2 regions of the Streptomyces sp. NPDC037421 genome follow, and region 1 is predicted to be linked to the other one. Evidence: riboswitches for the same ligand, from Rfam matches in the RefSeq annotation. Region 1 holds a riboswitch; the other holds the start of a gene.

What was found. Region 1 has a riboswitch for cobalamin ahead of metE (5-methyltetrahydropteroyltriglutamate--homocysteine S-methyltransferase). Riboswitches for the same ligand answer to the same signal wherever they lie in the genome.
Region 2: linked by a shared signal. The riboswitch ahead of ACZ7IF_RS01480 (ABC transporter substrate-binding protein) and the one ahead of metE (5-methyltetrahydropteroyltriglutamate--homocysteine S-methyltransferase) in region 1 are both predicted to bind cobalamin.

What each region holds. Positions count from the first base shown of each region.
Region 1 is NZ_JBVJWV010000003.1:198,483-205,635, reverse strand. It holds gene ACZ7IF_RS06390 (short-chain fatty acyl-CoA regulator family protein) at 18-1,475, shown strand; gene ACZ7IF_RS06385 (CbtB domain-containing protein) at 1,705-1,932, shown strand; gene ACZ7IF_RS06380 (CbtA family protein) at 1,947-2,774, shown strand; gene metE (5-methyltetrahydropteroyltriglutamate--homocysteine S-methyltransferase) at 2,851-5,169, opposite strand; cobalamin riboswitch at 5,347-5,547, opposite strand; gene ACZ7IF_RS06370 (MFS transporter) at 5,634-6,833, opposite strand; gene ACZ7IF_RS06365 (DegT/DnrJ/EryC1/StrS family aminotransferase) at 6,879-7,153, opposite strand, start outside.
Region 2 is NZ_JBVJWV010000001.1:345,168-352,320, reverse strand. It holds gene ACZ7IF_RS01510 (NAD(P)H-dependent amine dehydrogenase family protein) at 1-77, shown strand, start outside; gene ACZ7IF_RS01505 (carboxymuconolactone decarboxylase family protein) at 74-553, shown strand; gene ACZ7IF_RS01500 (GMC oxidoreductase) at 710-2,359, opposite strand; gene ACZ7IF_RS01495 (DUF4352 domain-containing protein) at 2,483-2,941, opposite strand; tRNA gene ACZ7IF_RS01490 (tRNA-Trp) at 3,073-3,149, shown strand; gene ACZ7IF_RS01485 (tRNA(His) guanylyltransferase Thg1 family protein) at 3,330-4,106, shown strand; cobalamin riboswitch at 4,163-4,304, shown strand; gene ACZ7IF_RS01480 (ABC transporter substrate-binding protein) at 4,340-5,329, shown strand; gene ACZ7IF_RS01475 (FecCD family ABC transporter permease) at 5,344-6,345, shown strand; gene ACZ7IF_RS01470 (ABC transporter ATP-binding protein) at 6,342-7,130, shown strand; gene ACZ7IF_RS01465 (LysR family transcriptional regulator) at 7,149-7,153, opposite strand, start outside.

The sequences.
Region 1 (7,153 bases):
TCGAAGAGGGGACTCGGGTGGGCAAGACGTACGCGGGAGCGCGGCTGCGGCGGCTGCGGGAGGAGCGCCGCATGAGCCAGGCGGAGCTGGCCCGGGTCCTGTGCATCTCCCCCAGCTACCTCAACCAGATGGAGCACGACTCCCGTCCGCTCACCGTGCCGGTCCTGCTGCGCCTGACCGAGGCCTTCGGCGTCGACCCCGGGTTCTTCTCGGAGCGCGACACGAGCCGCCTCGTCGCCGACCTCCGCGAGGCGCTCGCCGCCGAGGTCGCCGACGCCCGCGTCTCGGCCTCCGACCTGGCCGAGCTCGCCACCCGGATGCCGGGGGTCGCCTCCGTCCTGCTGGACCTCGGCCGGCGCGGCCAACTCCTCGCCGAGCGGCTCTCGGAGACCGCGGACGGCCGGGAGGGCGGCGGAGGCGCTCCGCGCTCGCCGCACGAGGAGATCCGCGAGTTCTTCTACCGCCGCCAGAACTACCTGCACGAAACCGACCTCGCCGCCGAAGGCCTGGCCCGGGAGATCGGGGTCCGTCCCGGAGAGGTCGTACGCGTGCTCACGGAACGCCTCTGCGGCCGGCACGGGATCCGCCTGTCCGACGCCACCGACCGGCTGCACCACTTCGACCGGCGGGCCCGGGTCCTGCACCTGTCCGGCCGGCTCCGGCCCGGCCAGCAGGCGTTCCGGATGGCCACCCAGCTCGCCCTGCTGGAGCACGGCGAGGAGCTGGACCGGCTGGCCGCCGAGGACTTCGAGCACGGCTCCCCCGCCCACGGCCTGGCCCGGATCGGCATCGCCAACTACTTCGCCGCCGCACTGGTCCTGCCGTACCGCGCCTTCCACGCGGCCGCCGAGGAGTACCGCTACGACATCGAGCGGCTCACCGACCACTTCGGCCTCGGTTACGAGACCGTCTGCCACCGCCTCAGCACCCTCCAGCGGCCCCGGCTGCGCGGGGTCCCCTTCTCCTTCGTCCGGGTGGACCGGGCCGGGAACCTGTCCAAGCGGCAGTCCGCCACCGGCTTCCACTTCTCCCGGGCCGGCGGCACCTGCCCGCTGTGGAACGTCTACGAGGCCTTCGCCGCGCCCGGCCGCATCCACGTCCAGGTCGCCGCGATGCCGGACGGGCAGCGGTACCTGTGGACCGCGCGCGCCGTCACCCGCCACCGCGGCGGCTGGGGCGAGCCCGGCAAGACCTTCGCCATCGGCCTCGGCTGCGAGGTCCGCCACGCGTCCCGGCTCGTCTACTCCGACGGCCTGGACCTGGCCAACGCCTCCGCCGCCACCCCCATCGGCATGGGCTGCCGCCTCTGCGAACGCCTGGACTGCCCCCAGCGGGCGGTGCCTCCCCTCGGCCGCGCCCTGGCCGTCGACGAGAACAGCACCACCTTCGTCCCGTACCCGGTCGCCCCCGAACGGACCCGAGCGGACCCGACCGGACCTGAGCGCGCCGTCTCGCGGCCCGGACGCCCTGTGTGATCAGCGACTCATCCGCTTGGTCAGAGGGCACGCGGGGTTGTAGCGTCACGGCGACATAAAGACATAGCGACGACGGCGAGACGGAAGTCCGGTGTGAATCCGGCATGGTCGCGCCACTGTGTGCTGCGGCGGCTCCCCTCCCCGGGGGTGGCGGCGCGGCGAGTCAGACCCGAGGACCGTCGTACCGCACCACCACATGGGACGCGTTGTTCCCCCAGGAGGTTCCCCCATGGCCGAGGCTCTCGCTTCCGCTGCCGTACCCGCCCCCGCCGTCTCGCCTTCGGCTCCGCTGCCCGTGCGCGCGGTCCTTCCCTGGGCCGCCTTCGTCGGCCTGCTGATGCTCGTGGCCCTGTACTTCGTCGGCGCGGAGCAGGGCGCCACCGCCGTGTTCTCCGGCGAGGGCGTCCACGAGTGGGTGCACGACGGCCGTCACCTGCTCGGCTTCCCCTGCCACTGAAAGGCGCACGCACCATGTACGCCTCCACTGTCAGAGGTCTGCTGGTCCGCGGCATGCTCGCGGGCCTGATCGCCGGACTGTTCGCCTTCGCCGTCGCCTACGCGGTCGGTGAGCCCCCGGTCCGGGGCTCCATCGCCGTCGAAGAGGCCGCGGCGGCCAAGGACGCCGCCGGCGCCCCGGCCGGCCACACCGGTCACGGCGGCGACGCCCCCGCCGCGGAGGAGGAGGAAGAACTCGTCAGCCGTCCCGTGCAGTCCACCGTCGGTCTCGCCACCGGCGTGCTGGTCTACGGGGTCGCGCTGGGCGGCATCGCCTCCCTCGCGTTCTCCTTCGCCCTGGGCCGCGTGGGCGGGTTCAGCCCCCGGGCGACGGCGGCGCTCACGGCCGCCGGCGCCTTCGCCACCGTCTACCTGGTGCCGTTCCTCAAGTACCCGGCCACCCCGCCGGCCGTCGGCAACCCGGACACCATCGGCCAGCGCACCACGCTGTTCTTCCTGATGATCCTGCTCAGCGTCCTGCTGGGCGTCGGCGCGATCGTCCTGGGGCGGCGGCTGGCACCGCGCCTGGGCAACTGGAACGCGACGCTGGCGGCCGGGGCGGGCTTCGTCGTCGCCACCGGGCTGGCCTTCCTCGTGCTCCCGGACAACACCGACGCCGTCAAGCCCGAGTTCCCCGCCGCCCTGCTGTGGGAGTTCCGGGTCGCGTCCATCGCCGTCCAGCTCGTCCTGTGGACCGTGTTCGCCGTCGTCTTCGGAGTCCTCGCCCAGCGGCTGCTGGCCCACCGCACCGATGCCGCCGGTGCGGAAGCGACGGCCCCCCGGCCGGCGTCGGCCCTCGTCTGACCGCACGCCGCGCACACCCGCAGAGCCCCTGCCGCCCCGGACGCCCGGGGCGGCAGGGGCTCTGGCCGTTGCCCGGTCAGCCGGTGGTGAGGCCCGCGCGGACCTCGCGGGCGGCGGCCACGAGGTTCTCCAGGGACGCGCGGGTCTCCGGCCAACCGCGGGTCTTCAGGCCGCAGTCGGGATTGACCCACAGCCGCTCGGCCGGGATGGCGTCCAGGCCGGTGCGCAGCAGGGCGGCCGCTTCCCCGGTGCTGGGGACGCGCGGGGAGTGGATGTCCCAGACGCCGGGGCCGGCCTCGCGGGGGTAGCCGTGGGCGGCGAGTTCGCGGGCGACCTGCATGTGGGAGCGGGCGGCTTCCAGGCTGATGACGTCGGCGTCGAGGTCGTCGATGGCCTGGACGACGTCGCCGAACTCCGCGTAGCACATGTGCGTGTGGATCTGGGTGTCCGGCCGGACCCCGCCGGTGGTGAGGCGGAACGCCCGGGTGGCCCAGTCCAGGTACTCGGCGTGGTCGGCGGCCCGCAGCGGGAGCGTCTCGCGCAGGGCGGGCTCGTCGACCTGGATCACCGGTGTCCCTGCGGCCTCCAGGTCGCCGACCTCGTCGCGCAGGGCGAGCGCCATCTGGCGGGCGGTCTCTGCGAGGGGCTGGTCGTCGCGGACGAAGGACCAGGCGAGCATGGTGACCGGGCCGGTGAGCATGCCCTTCACCGGCTTCGCCGTCAGGGACTGGGCGTACGAGGTCCAGCGGACGGTGATCGGCTCGGGGCGGGAGACGTCCCCGGCCAGCACCGGCGGCCGCACGTAGCGGGTGCCGTAGGACTGGACCCAGCCGTGCCGGGTGGCGAGGTAGCCGGTGAGCTGTTCGGCGAAGTACTGGACCATGTCGTTGCGCTCGGGCTCGCCGTGGACCAGGACGTCGAGGCCGGCCTTCTCCTGGAAGGAGATGACCTCGCCGATCTCCGCCTCGATGCGCGCCTCGTAGCCGGCCGCGTCGATCCGGCCGGCCCGCAGGTCCGCGCGGGCCGCCCGCAGTTCACCGGTCTGCGGGAACGAGCCGATCGTGGTCGTCGGCAGCAGCGGCAGGCCCAGGTGCGCCCGCTGGGCGGCGGCCCGTACCGCGTACGGCTGCGAGCGCCGTCCGTCCGCGTCGGTGACGGCCGCGGTGCGGGCCCGGACGGCCGGGTCGTGGGTGAGGGCGGATCCGGCGCGCGAGGCCAGGTCGGCCCGGTTCGCGGCGAGTTCGGCCGCGATGACCTCCGTGCCCTGGGACAGTCCTCGGGCCAGGACGGAGATCTCCCGCGTCTTCTGCCGGGCGAACGCGAGCCAGCGGCGGACCTGCGGATCGATGTCCCGCTCGGCGGAGGCGTCCAGCGGAACGTGCAGCAGGGAGCAGGACGCGCAGACGTCCACCCGCTCGGCGAGGCCGAGGAGGGTGCCCAGGGTGGCCAGGGACTTCTCGAAGTCGTTGATCCAGACGTTGCGGCCGTCGACGACGCCCGCCACCAGGCGCTTGCCGGGCAGCCCGCCGATCGCCGCGAGGTCCTCCAGGTTGCCCGCGCCCGCTCCGGTGAAGTCGAGTGCCAGGCCGTCCACCGGCGCCTTGGCCAGGACGGGCAGCGCTTCGCCCAGCCGGCCGAAGTAGGAGGCGACCAGCAGCCGCGGGCGTGCCGGGGCGCCGCCGAGGTCGCGGTAGGCGCGGGCGGCGGCGTTCAGCTCCGCCGGGGTGCGGTCCTGCACGAGGGCCGGCTCGTCGAGCTGCACCCACTCGGCTCCGGCGGAGCGCAGCTCGGCGAGGACCTGTGCGTAGACGGGGAGCAGCCGGTCGAGCAGGGTCAGCGGCTCGAAGCCGGCGGGGACGCCCGGGGCGGGCTTGGCCAGCAGCAGGTACGTGACCGGGCCGACCAGGACCGGACGGGCGGTGTGCCCGAGGGCCAGTGCCTCCTTCAGCTCGGCGACCTGCTTGGCGGAGTCCGCGGTGAAGACGGTGTCGGGGCCGAGCTCGGGCACCAGGTAGTGGTAGTTGGTGTCGAACCACTTGGTCATTTCCAGCGGGGCGACGTCCTCGGTGCCGCGGGCCATCGCGAAGTAGCCGTCGAGCGCGTCCGTGCCGACCGCCGCGCGGTGCCGCGCGGGGACGGCGCCGACCATGACGCTGGTGTCGAGCACGTGGTCGTAGTACGAGAAGTCGCCGGTCGGCACCTCGTGGACACCGGCCTCGGCCAGCTGCCGCCAGTTCGACCGGCGCAGGCCCGCCGCGGTCTCCCGGAGGGCATCGGCGCTGACGCGGCCCTTCCAGTAGCCCTCGACGGCCTTCTTCAGTTCACGGTCGTGACCCTGGCGGGGGTAGCCGTACACGGTGGCGCGTGCTGCCGCGGCTGCGGGCTTCGCTGTCACGGAACTCTCCTTCGCGAGACGTGTCCAGGAACGTCCCGGCGACGGGACGCGGACGCGAAGGGAACGACAGAACGCGCGGACCACGCTGCGGGAACGCCGCAGGTGCCGCTCGCTGTGTACGCCGACCCGCCCACGAGGTCACCGGGATGTCCGTCCGCGGAGTGGTCCGCGTACGGGCAACGGGCAGGTCTTCGGACTCGCGGGCACGCCTGCCGGTCTCCCGGCGGGCACCTACTGGCCGTCGCTTCCCAGGACCGCTGTGCGGTCCCAGTGCGTATGACGGCGGTCGTTCCCGCTCACCGCTGCGGGGCAGTCCCGGATTCCCACCGGGTTCCCTCTTACGACGCATCCCGTCTGGCGGACGGGGCGAACCAGCTGCACCGGCCACCCTAGGCCGGACATTCGCCCAGCGGCGACCGCGTCCCACTATCCGGACGGAAATCCGAGACGGGACCGACGCGGCGTCAGGGGCGGCGCAGGCGGGGGGCCAGGGCCGCCATCGCGGCCATCAGAGCCGGCAGCACCAGCATCGCCCACCGCAGGGTCGTCGCCTCCGCCAGGGCGCCGATGACCGGGGGGCCCGCGAGGAAGCCGACGTAGCCCACGGCGGAGACGGCGGCGATGGAGGAGCCGGTGTGCCCGGGGCGCACGGCGGCCGCGTGGGCGAAGACGAGGGGGATGACCGCGGCCATGCCCAGGCCGAGCAGCGTGTAGCCGATGAAGCCCGCCGTGGTCGTCGCGTCGAGGATCGGGATCAGGGCGCCGGCACCCGCCACCACGGCGCACAGGAACGTGAAGCGGGCCGTTCCGAGGCGGGCGCGCAGCCGGTCGGCGGTGAGGCGGCCGATGACCATGCCCGCGGAGAAGACGGCGTACCCCAGGCCCGCCGCGCCCGCCGAGGCCCCGGTCTCCTCCTTCAGGTAGACGGCTCCCCAGTCGTTGACGACCCCCTCCCCCATCAGGGCGCAGAACGCCACGAGCCCCGGGATCCACAGGCCCGGTCCGGGCAGGGCCAGCAGGGGGCCGGTCCTGGACGGGCCCCCGGCCCGCGGTGGTTCGGGGGCGAGGGCCGTGGCCGCCGTCCCCGCCACCACCAGCAGCACGAGGGCGGTCACCGTGAAGTGGGCCCGGATGCCGACCCCGGCGGAGGCCGCGAGGCCGCCCGCCGTGGCGCCGGCGATGCCGCCGAGGCTGAACATCGCGTGGAAGCCGCCGAGTACGGGGCGGCCGTAGGCGCGTTCGACCAGGACGCCCTGGGTGTTCATCGCGACGTCGACGGCCGTGTTGCCGCACGCGAACACCGCCAGGGCCGCCGTCAGCACCGCGAGGTCCGGGACCAGGGGCAGGCTCGCGAGGGCGCCCAGGTAGGCGGCCATGCCGGTGCACAGGACCGTACGGCTGCCGTACCTGGCCACCAGACCGCCGACCAGCGGGAGCCCGGCGAAGGCGCCGCCGCTCAGGCCGACGAGGGCCACGGCCAGTTCCCCCGCGGACAGGTCCAGCCGGCTCTGGACGCCGGGTACCCGGGCCGCCCAGGTGGCGAAGGCCGCCCCGGTGACGAAGAAGACCGCGCAGACGGCCAGCCGCATCGTGCGCGGGCTCCGGCTCCGGTCACGGCCGGGCGGCGCCGCGCGTCCGCCCACGGTCTCGGGCTCGTTGCGCATCTACGTCCGTCCCCTTGTCGTTCGTGCCGGGCCGTACCCGGCCTGTCAGTGCGCCGAGCCGGCCGTCCGCCGGGTCAGGTCGATCAACGCGTCCCGTTCCTCGACAAGGACCTTGTACAGGACTTCGGCGTAGCGGTGCATCGTCCTCACGTCGTTGGGCGGGCCGAAGGAGCTGAAGCTCTGTCCGAGCACCAGGCGGCGCAGGCAGACCTCCTCGCTCACGGGGTACTGCGCCGGGTCGTAGTGGTGGCCGGGGCGTGCGTGCCCGCAGCTCCAGGGGCATCCGCGGCCGTAGCCGCGCAGCTCCTGGAACAGGGTCT
Region 2 (7,153 bases), on a different contig from region 1:
CGGAACCCGGCCTCTACGACGCCCTGGACGTCCCGCTGCGGCCCGCAGTCGGCAAACTCGGAAGGAAGCAGCCATGAGAATCGACATCCCCGACGGTCAGCACCCGATCGAGTACGTGTGGGGGGACATGGTCCCGGGCATCGGCATGGCCGCCGCCAACTTCTCCCTCTCCGTCTACGCCCACACCACCCTGGGCCTGCGCGAGTTCGAGGCGGCGCGGCTGCGCATCGCGCAGATCAACGGGTGCGTCTTCTGCCTCGACTGGCGCACCGACCGGGACGGGGAGAAGGTCGAGGAGGAGTTCGCGGACGCCGTCACCGAATGGCGCACCACCGGGGCGTTCGACGACCGCACCCGGCTCGCCGCCGAGTACGCCGAGCGCTACACCCTGGACCACCACAACCTCGACGAGGACTTCTGGGCGAGGATGACCGCGCACTACAGCCAGCTGGAGATCGTGGAGCTCAGCATGAGCATCGGCTCCTGGCTGGCCTTCGGCCGGCTCAACCACGTACTGGGCCTCGACAGCGTCTGCGTGCTGCCGGGCGGCTGAACCGTGACGCCCCGGCCGGGGCACGGCCCGGGGCCGCCCGGAGGATCCGGACGGCCCCGGGAACCGGTCCGCGCAGAGGCCTGCGCAGAGGCCTGCGCAGAGGCCTGCGCAGAGGCCTGCGCAGAGGCCTGCGCAGAGGCCTGCGCAGAGGCCTGTTCAGAGGTCCGTGGCGATGATCTTCTCGATGTTCCGCTCGGCGAGGGCCGTGATCGTCACGAACGGGTTGACGCTGGTGTTGCCGGGGATCAGCGCTCCGTCGATGACGTACAGGCCCGGGTGCCCGTGCAGCCGGCCGTAGTTGTCCGTGGCCCTGTCCAGCACCGCGCCGCCCAGCGGGTGGTACGTGAGGTGGTCGCCCCAGACCTTGTTGGTGCCGAAGAGGTCGGTGCGGTAGATCGTCCCCTCCTTGGAGTTGATCTTGTCGAAGATGGTCTTCGCCATGTCGATGGACGGCTGCTTCCACGCCGTCTGCCAGTCCAGCTCGACCTTCCCCGCCGCCGCGTTCCACGAGAACCGCGCCCGGTTCGGGTTCTTGGTGATGGAGAGGTAGAAGGACGCGTACGTCTCGATCCCCGTCGGCAGCGGGGCCACCTCGGCGAAGGCGCCGCCCGCGTCCCAGTTGTCGATGCCGCCGCAGGGGATGGAGGCCTGCACCTTCCCGGTCGGGTCCCACATGTGGTTGGCGCGGCCGCACATGACGTTGCCGTTGTCGCCCCAGCCCTTGCCCACCTCGTCGTTCAGGTGCGGCAGCGCGCCGGTCGCCTTCAGCCGGACCAGCAGCTTGCTCGTCCCCACGCTGCCGGCCGCGAAGAACACCCGGTCGGCGGTGACGGTCTTGGTGGCGAGGACGTCCCCGGAGGTGCCGAGCTGCTCCATGGCGACCGTGTAGCCGCCACCGTCCGAGGGGGAGACGGTGGTGACCCGGTGCAGGGGCGAGATGGTGACCCTTCCGGTCGCCCGGGCGGCGGCCAGGTAGGTCTGCTGGAGGGACTTCTTGCCCGCGTTGTTGCCGTAGAGGATCTCCCCGTCGACCGCGGACTTGGGGACGGTGCCGGCCACCTCCTGCTTCATGTAGTCCCAGTCGTAGACGTCGGGGACGAAGACGAAGGGGAACCCGGAACGCTGGGCGTGCCTGCGGCCGACGCGGGCGAACTGGTAACAGTCGACCGTATCGAACCAGGCCGGGTCGATGAGCCCCACCCCGAGCCCGGCGTTGGCCCGCGGGTAGTAGGTCCGGTACATCTCCTCGGCGTCCACCGAGGGCAGGATCGCGGCGAAGTTCTGCCGCTTGGGGGTCACGGCCATGCCGCCGTTGACGAGCGAGCCGCCGCCGACGCCCCGGCCCTGGTAGACGATGATCCCGCCCATCTCCTCGGCATCGAGGATGCCCGTGTGGCGGGGGACGTCCTTGTCGATGGGGAAGCCGAGGAAGTTGCTGAGCGGAGCCTTGGTCCTGGTGCGCAGCCAGTACGAGCGGTAGTCGGGCCTGGTGGTGTTGGCGAAGATCTTGCCGTCGCTGCCGGGGGTGTCCCAGGCCATGCCCATCTCGGCCATGTGCACCGGGACACCGGCCTGGGCGAGCCGCAGCGCGGCGACGGAGCCGCCGTAGCCGGTGCCGATCACGAGGACCGGGACGCGGGCCCCGGATTCGATGGGCCCGGTGGCGGCGTCGGTGGCCGGTTCGGCATGGGCCGGGGTGACGTCGACCGTCAGCGCCATCGCTCCGAGAATAGAACCAGTTCCAGCGATGAATCCGCGGCGGGAAACACCCATGGATACCTTGCTGTGCAGGCTTTTGTCACTCATGTGACGTTCCTCACTCTCGATGGAGTGGGAACAAGTTCTACTGGCGAATGCCTGCTAAGTCACTACACGCGTCGCGGTAACTTCCGGCTGGTTCCGTTCCATTGGGCGCTGCGGCCGCAAGGCTCAGGAAAGGCTCCAGTGGCCCACGTCGTCCCCCAGTCCCGCGTCCAGCGCGAACTGCACGGCGGCGAGGCGGGCACCCTCGGGAAGCTTGAACGTGACGAACCCGGAGGCCGAATCCCCGGGGACCAGGGTGACGGTGTCCGGCAGGCTCGGCCCGGCACCGGTCGCGGTGCCCGTCCCCGTGAACCGCTGCCCCTCGGTGTCGAGCAGGTGCGCGGCCGGCGCGGGGGAGTCCTCGTACGGCACCGTCCCGGTGTTAACCAGCCGCAGCTCCACCGCCACCAGCCGGTCCGACCCGGCCCTCCCCGCGGGGTCGACGACCCGGGTCAGGGTGACGTCGAGCCGCTCCCCGGCCCGGTCCCCGTCGAGGGACACCGTCTCCCCGGACCCGTCGGGCCCGGCACCGACGAGCAGCAACACGAGGAGGGGCCCCAGCAGGCGCCCCGGACGGTGGCGCACGACTCCTCCTCGGCTCCGCGTTCCGCCCCCTCCCCGCCCACGATCCTCCGCCCGCCCCCCTCCCGCCACCGGCGGCGCGCAAAATGGATTGGATCTTCCGGCCGCTTCATGGCAGGGTGTGTCCCATCCGAAGGGGTATAGCTCAGCTGGTCAGAGCGCTGGTCTCCAAAACCAGATGTCGTAGGTTCGAATCCTGCTACCCCTGCCATCGTGAGCAGTTGCTTCACCACCGAAGTCCCAGGTCAGACGAGTCTGCCTGGGACTTTGACGTTTGCGGCCGGGCGCACGCCGGCCTTCCCCCGGCCGTGGCTCAGCTCGGTCACCTGCCTGCCCCGCTGTGCGGTGGATATTGCAGGTGACGCTTCCGGGCGCCCCGGTACCCTGTGGCATGAGCGACACGACCGCACTTGGCGACCGCATGAAGCGGTACGAGGCCGCGCACCGGGCTGTCCTGCCCCGGCGCACCTATACGATCCTGCGCCTCGACGGCCGGGCCTTTCACACCTACCTGCGTGACGCGGACAAGCCGTTCGACATGGACTTCGTGAAGGACATGGCCGCCGTCACCGAGGCGCTCTGCGCCGAGGTCAGCGGCACGGCCTTCGCCTACCACCAGTCCGACGAGATCAGCCTGCTGCTCACCGACTTCGCCAGTCAGGGCTCCGAGCCCTGGTTCGGCGGTGTCGTCGCCAAGCAGCTGTCGGTGTCGGCGTCGCTGGCCACGGCGGTCCTCAACGAGCGCCGGCCCGGCCGGCGGGCCCTCTTCGACGCGCGGGTCTTCACCATGTCCGACCCCGTCGAGGTCGCGAACTACTTCGTGTGGCGGCAGCGGGACGCGGTCCGGAACTCGATCTCCATGGCGGCCCAGGCCCACTTCTCCCACAAGCGGCTCCAGCGCATGTCGACCGGTGCCATGCAGGAACTGCTGTGGTCGGAGGCAAAAGTGAACTGGAACGACTACCCGGCCGCCTGCAAGCGGGGCCAGGTGGCCGTGAGGGCCAGCGGAGAGAGGGACGTCGAGTACACCGACAAGCGGTCCGGCGAGACCGTGCGGACCACTGCTCTCCGGTCCTGGTGGGAGGTCGGGGGCGCGGACCACTTCTCGGCGGAGCCGGGCGGATGGCTCGCGCAGTGGATCCCGGCGATGCCGGCGCTGACGGCCTGACCGCACCCGCTCTCCCGGCGCGGTCGGTCCGGACCGCCCGGCGGGCGCAAAGACCGGATCTGGCAGACTTGGCACGGTTGTCCCGGCGGTGCAGGACAGGAAACCGGTGTGAATCCGGTGCGGTCCCGCCACTGTGACCGGCCGCCGCGTGCGCGTGGGGGCCGGGAGTCAGACACTGACGCACCGCCTCTTCACTTCGACCGGGGACGAGGATCCCCCGGAGAGGCCTCACCATGTCGCGTGTCCGCGCCGCCGTGCGCTCCTTCCTGCCGTTCGCCCTCGTCGTGCCGCTCGCCGCCTGCGGCGGGCCGCCCGGGCCGGAGCGGCCCGCAGCCGGTGCGCAGGCCGCGCCCGGGTTCCCGTACACCGTCACCAACTGCGGTGTCAGCAGCACCTATCAGGCGCCGCCCGAGCGCGCCGTCACCATGAACCAGCACGCCACCGAGATCATGCTGGCCCTCGGGCTCCAGGACCGGATGGCCGGCACCGCCTACCTCGACGACTCCGTGCTGCCCGCCTACCGGCCCGCCTACGACAGGATCAAGGTGCTGGCGAAGGAGTACCCCTCGAAGGAGGTGCTCCTCGGCGCCAACCCCGATTTCGTGTACGGCGGTTATGCCAGCGCCTTCGACAAGGGGCAGGGCCGGGACCGCGAAGGGCTCGCCAAGGCCGGCATCGGCTCCCGGCTGAGCGTGGAGTACTGCACCCAGGGCCCGGTCGGGCTCGAACAGCTGAAGACCGAGATCACCGAGGTCGCCCGGACCTTCGGCGTGCCCGAGCGCGGCGAGGCCCTCGTCCGGGAGGAGCAGCGGCGCGTCGACGCCGTCACCGCGCGGGTGAAGGACCGGGCCCGTCCGTCCGTCTTCGTCTACGACTCCGGCGAGGCCTCCGCCTTCACCTCGGGCGGGAACGGCATCGGCAACGAGATCGTCTCCCTCGCCGGGGGCGCGAACGTGTTCGCCGACCTCAAGGACACCTTCGGTGACGTGCCGTGGGAGAAGGTCATCGAGCGCGGACCCGAGGTCGTCCTCGTCTACGACTACGGCGGCACCACCGTGGAGGCCAAGAAGCAGCGCCTGTTGAACGACCCGGCGCTGGCGGAGGTTCCCGCCGTCAAGAACCGGCGGTTCGTGGTACTGCCGCTCTCCTCCGCCGTGCTCGGCGTGCGCGTCGCCGACGCCGTCGAGTCCCTGGGCCGCCAGCTGCACCCCGACGCCCCGTGAGGCGCGGGCCGGCTGTGGTGCTCCTCGCCGCCGCGCTCGCCGTTTCGGCGGTGGCGGGGCTGGCCCTGGGGCCCGTACGGATCCCACCCGGTCAGGTCGTCGACATCGTCCTCGGCGGCCCCGGGGCGCGCGGGGCCTTCGCCTCCATCGTGTGGGACGTGAGGATGCCGCGCGTACTGCTCGGGGCCGTCGTCGGGGCCGGGCTGGCCGTGGCCGGCGCCGTGCTCCAGGCCCTCGTGCGCAACCCGCTCGCCGACCCCTTCCTGCTCGGGGCCTCCTCCGGGGCCTCGGCGGGGGCGGTGCTGGTCATCGTGTTCGGCGCGGGCGCCGCCGGACTCGCCGGCGGGCTCGGGCTGCCGGCCGCCGCCTTCGCCGGGTCCACGGCCGCGCTCGTCGCCGTCTACGCCATGGCCCGGCGCGGCGGCACCATGACCACCGGCCGGCTGATCCTGGCCGGGGTCGCCGTGCAGTACATCCTGTCCGCGCTGACCAGCCTGGTCCTCGTCCTGTCCGCGCATCCCGACCAGATCCGCACCGCGCTGTTCTGGACCCTGGGCGGTCTCGGCGGGGCCCGCTGGGACGAACTCGCCCTGCCGGCCGCCGTGCTGCTCGCCGGCACCGGCCTGCTCACCGCCCTGGCCCGGCCGCTGGACCTGCTGCTCGCGGGGGAGGAGGGCGCACGCACCCTCGGCCTGGACACCGGCCGCTTCCGGGCCGCCGTCTTCGTGCTCACCTCCCTCGTCGTCGGGGTGCTCGTCGCCTACAGCGGGGCCATCGGCTTCGTCGGGCTGATGGTCCCGCACGCCGCCCGCATGGCCGTCGGCGCCGGCCACCGCGCGCTGCTGCCGGTGGCCGCGCTCGCCGGGGCCGTCTTCCTGGTCCTGGCCGACCTGGTCGCCCGTACGGCGGCGGCCCCCGAGGAGGTCCCGGTCGGGGTGGTCACCGCGCTGGTGGGCGGGCCGTTCTTCCTGTGGATGCTGCGCAGGACGAGCCGGACCGAGGGGGTGGCGGGATGACGCGCGGACCGGCGGAACTCGCCGTCGAGGCCCTGCGTTACGAGGTGGACGGGCACACCCTGCTGCACGGGGTCGACCTCACGGCCCGCCCCGGCGAGACGGTCGGCGTGGTCGGGCCCAACGGCAGCGGCAAGACCACCCTGCTGCGCTGCGTCTACGGCACCCTGCGGCCCACCGCCGGCCGGGTGCTGCTCGACGGGGCCGACGCCGCGGCGCTGGGCGTCAAGGAGCGCGCCCGGCGGGTGGCGGTGGTCCCGCAGGACGCCACGGGCACCTTCGGGCTGACCGTCCGCGAGGTCGTCGCCATGGGCCGCAGCCCGCACAAGCGCTTCTGGGAGCAGGACGGCCCGGAGGACCGGCGGCAGGTGGCCGGGGCGCTGGAGAGGACCGGCGCGGCCGGCTACGCGGAGCGGCGCTTCGAGGAGCTCTCCGGCGGCGAGCGCCAGCGTGCCCTCGTCGCCCGCGCCCTGGTCCAGGAGCCGGGCCTGCTGGCCCTGGACGAGCCGACGAACCACCTCGACATCCGCTACCAGCTGGAGGTGCTCGGCCTGGTCCGCGGCCTGCCCGCGACCGCCCTCCTGGTGCTGCACGACCTCAACCTCGCGGCCTCCTTCTGCGACCGGCTGTACGTCCTGTCGGCGGGCCGGGTCGTCGCCGCGGGACCGCCGGGCGAGGTGCTGGACGAGGAACTGCTGGCGGAGGTCTACGGAGTCCGCACCCGCGTCGGCACCCATCCGACCACGGGCGCCCCCAGCATCGTCTACCTGCCGGATCCGGCAGGTTAGCGGCCGGCGGCAGCTCCCTCACA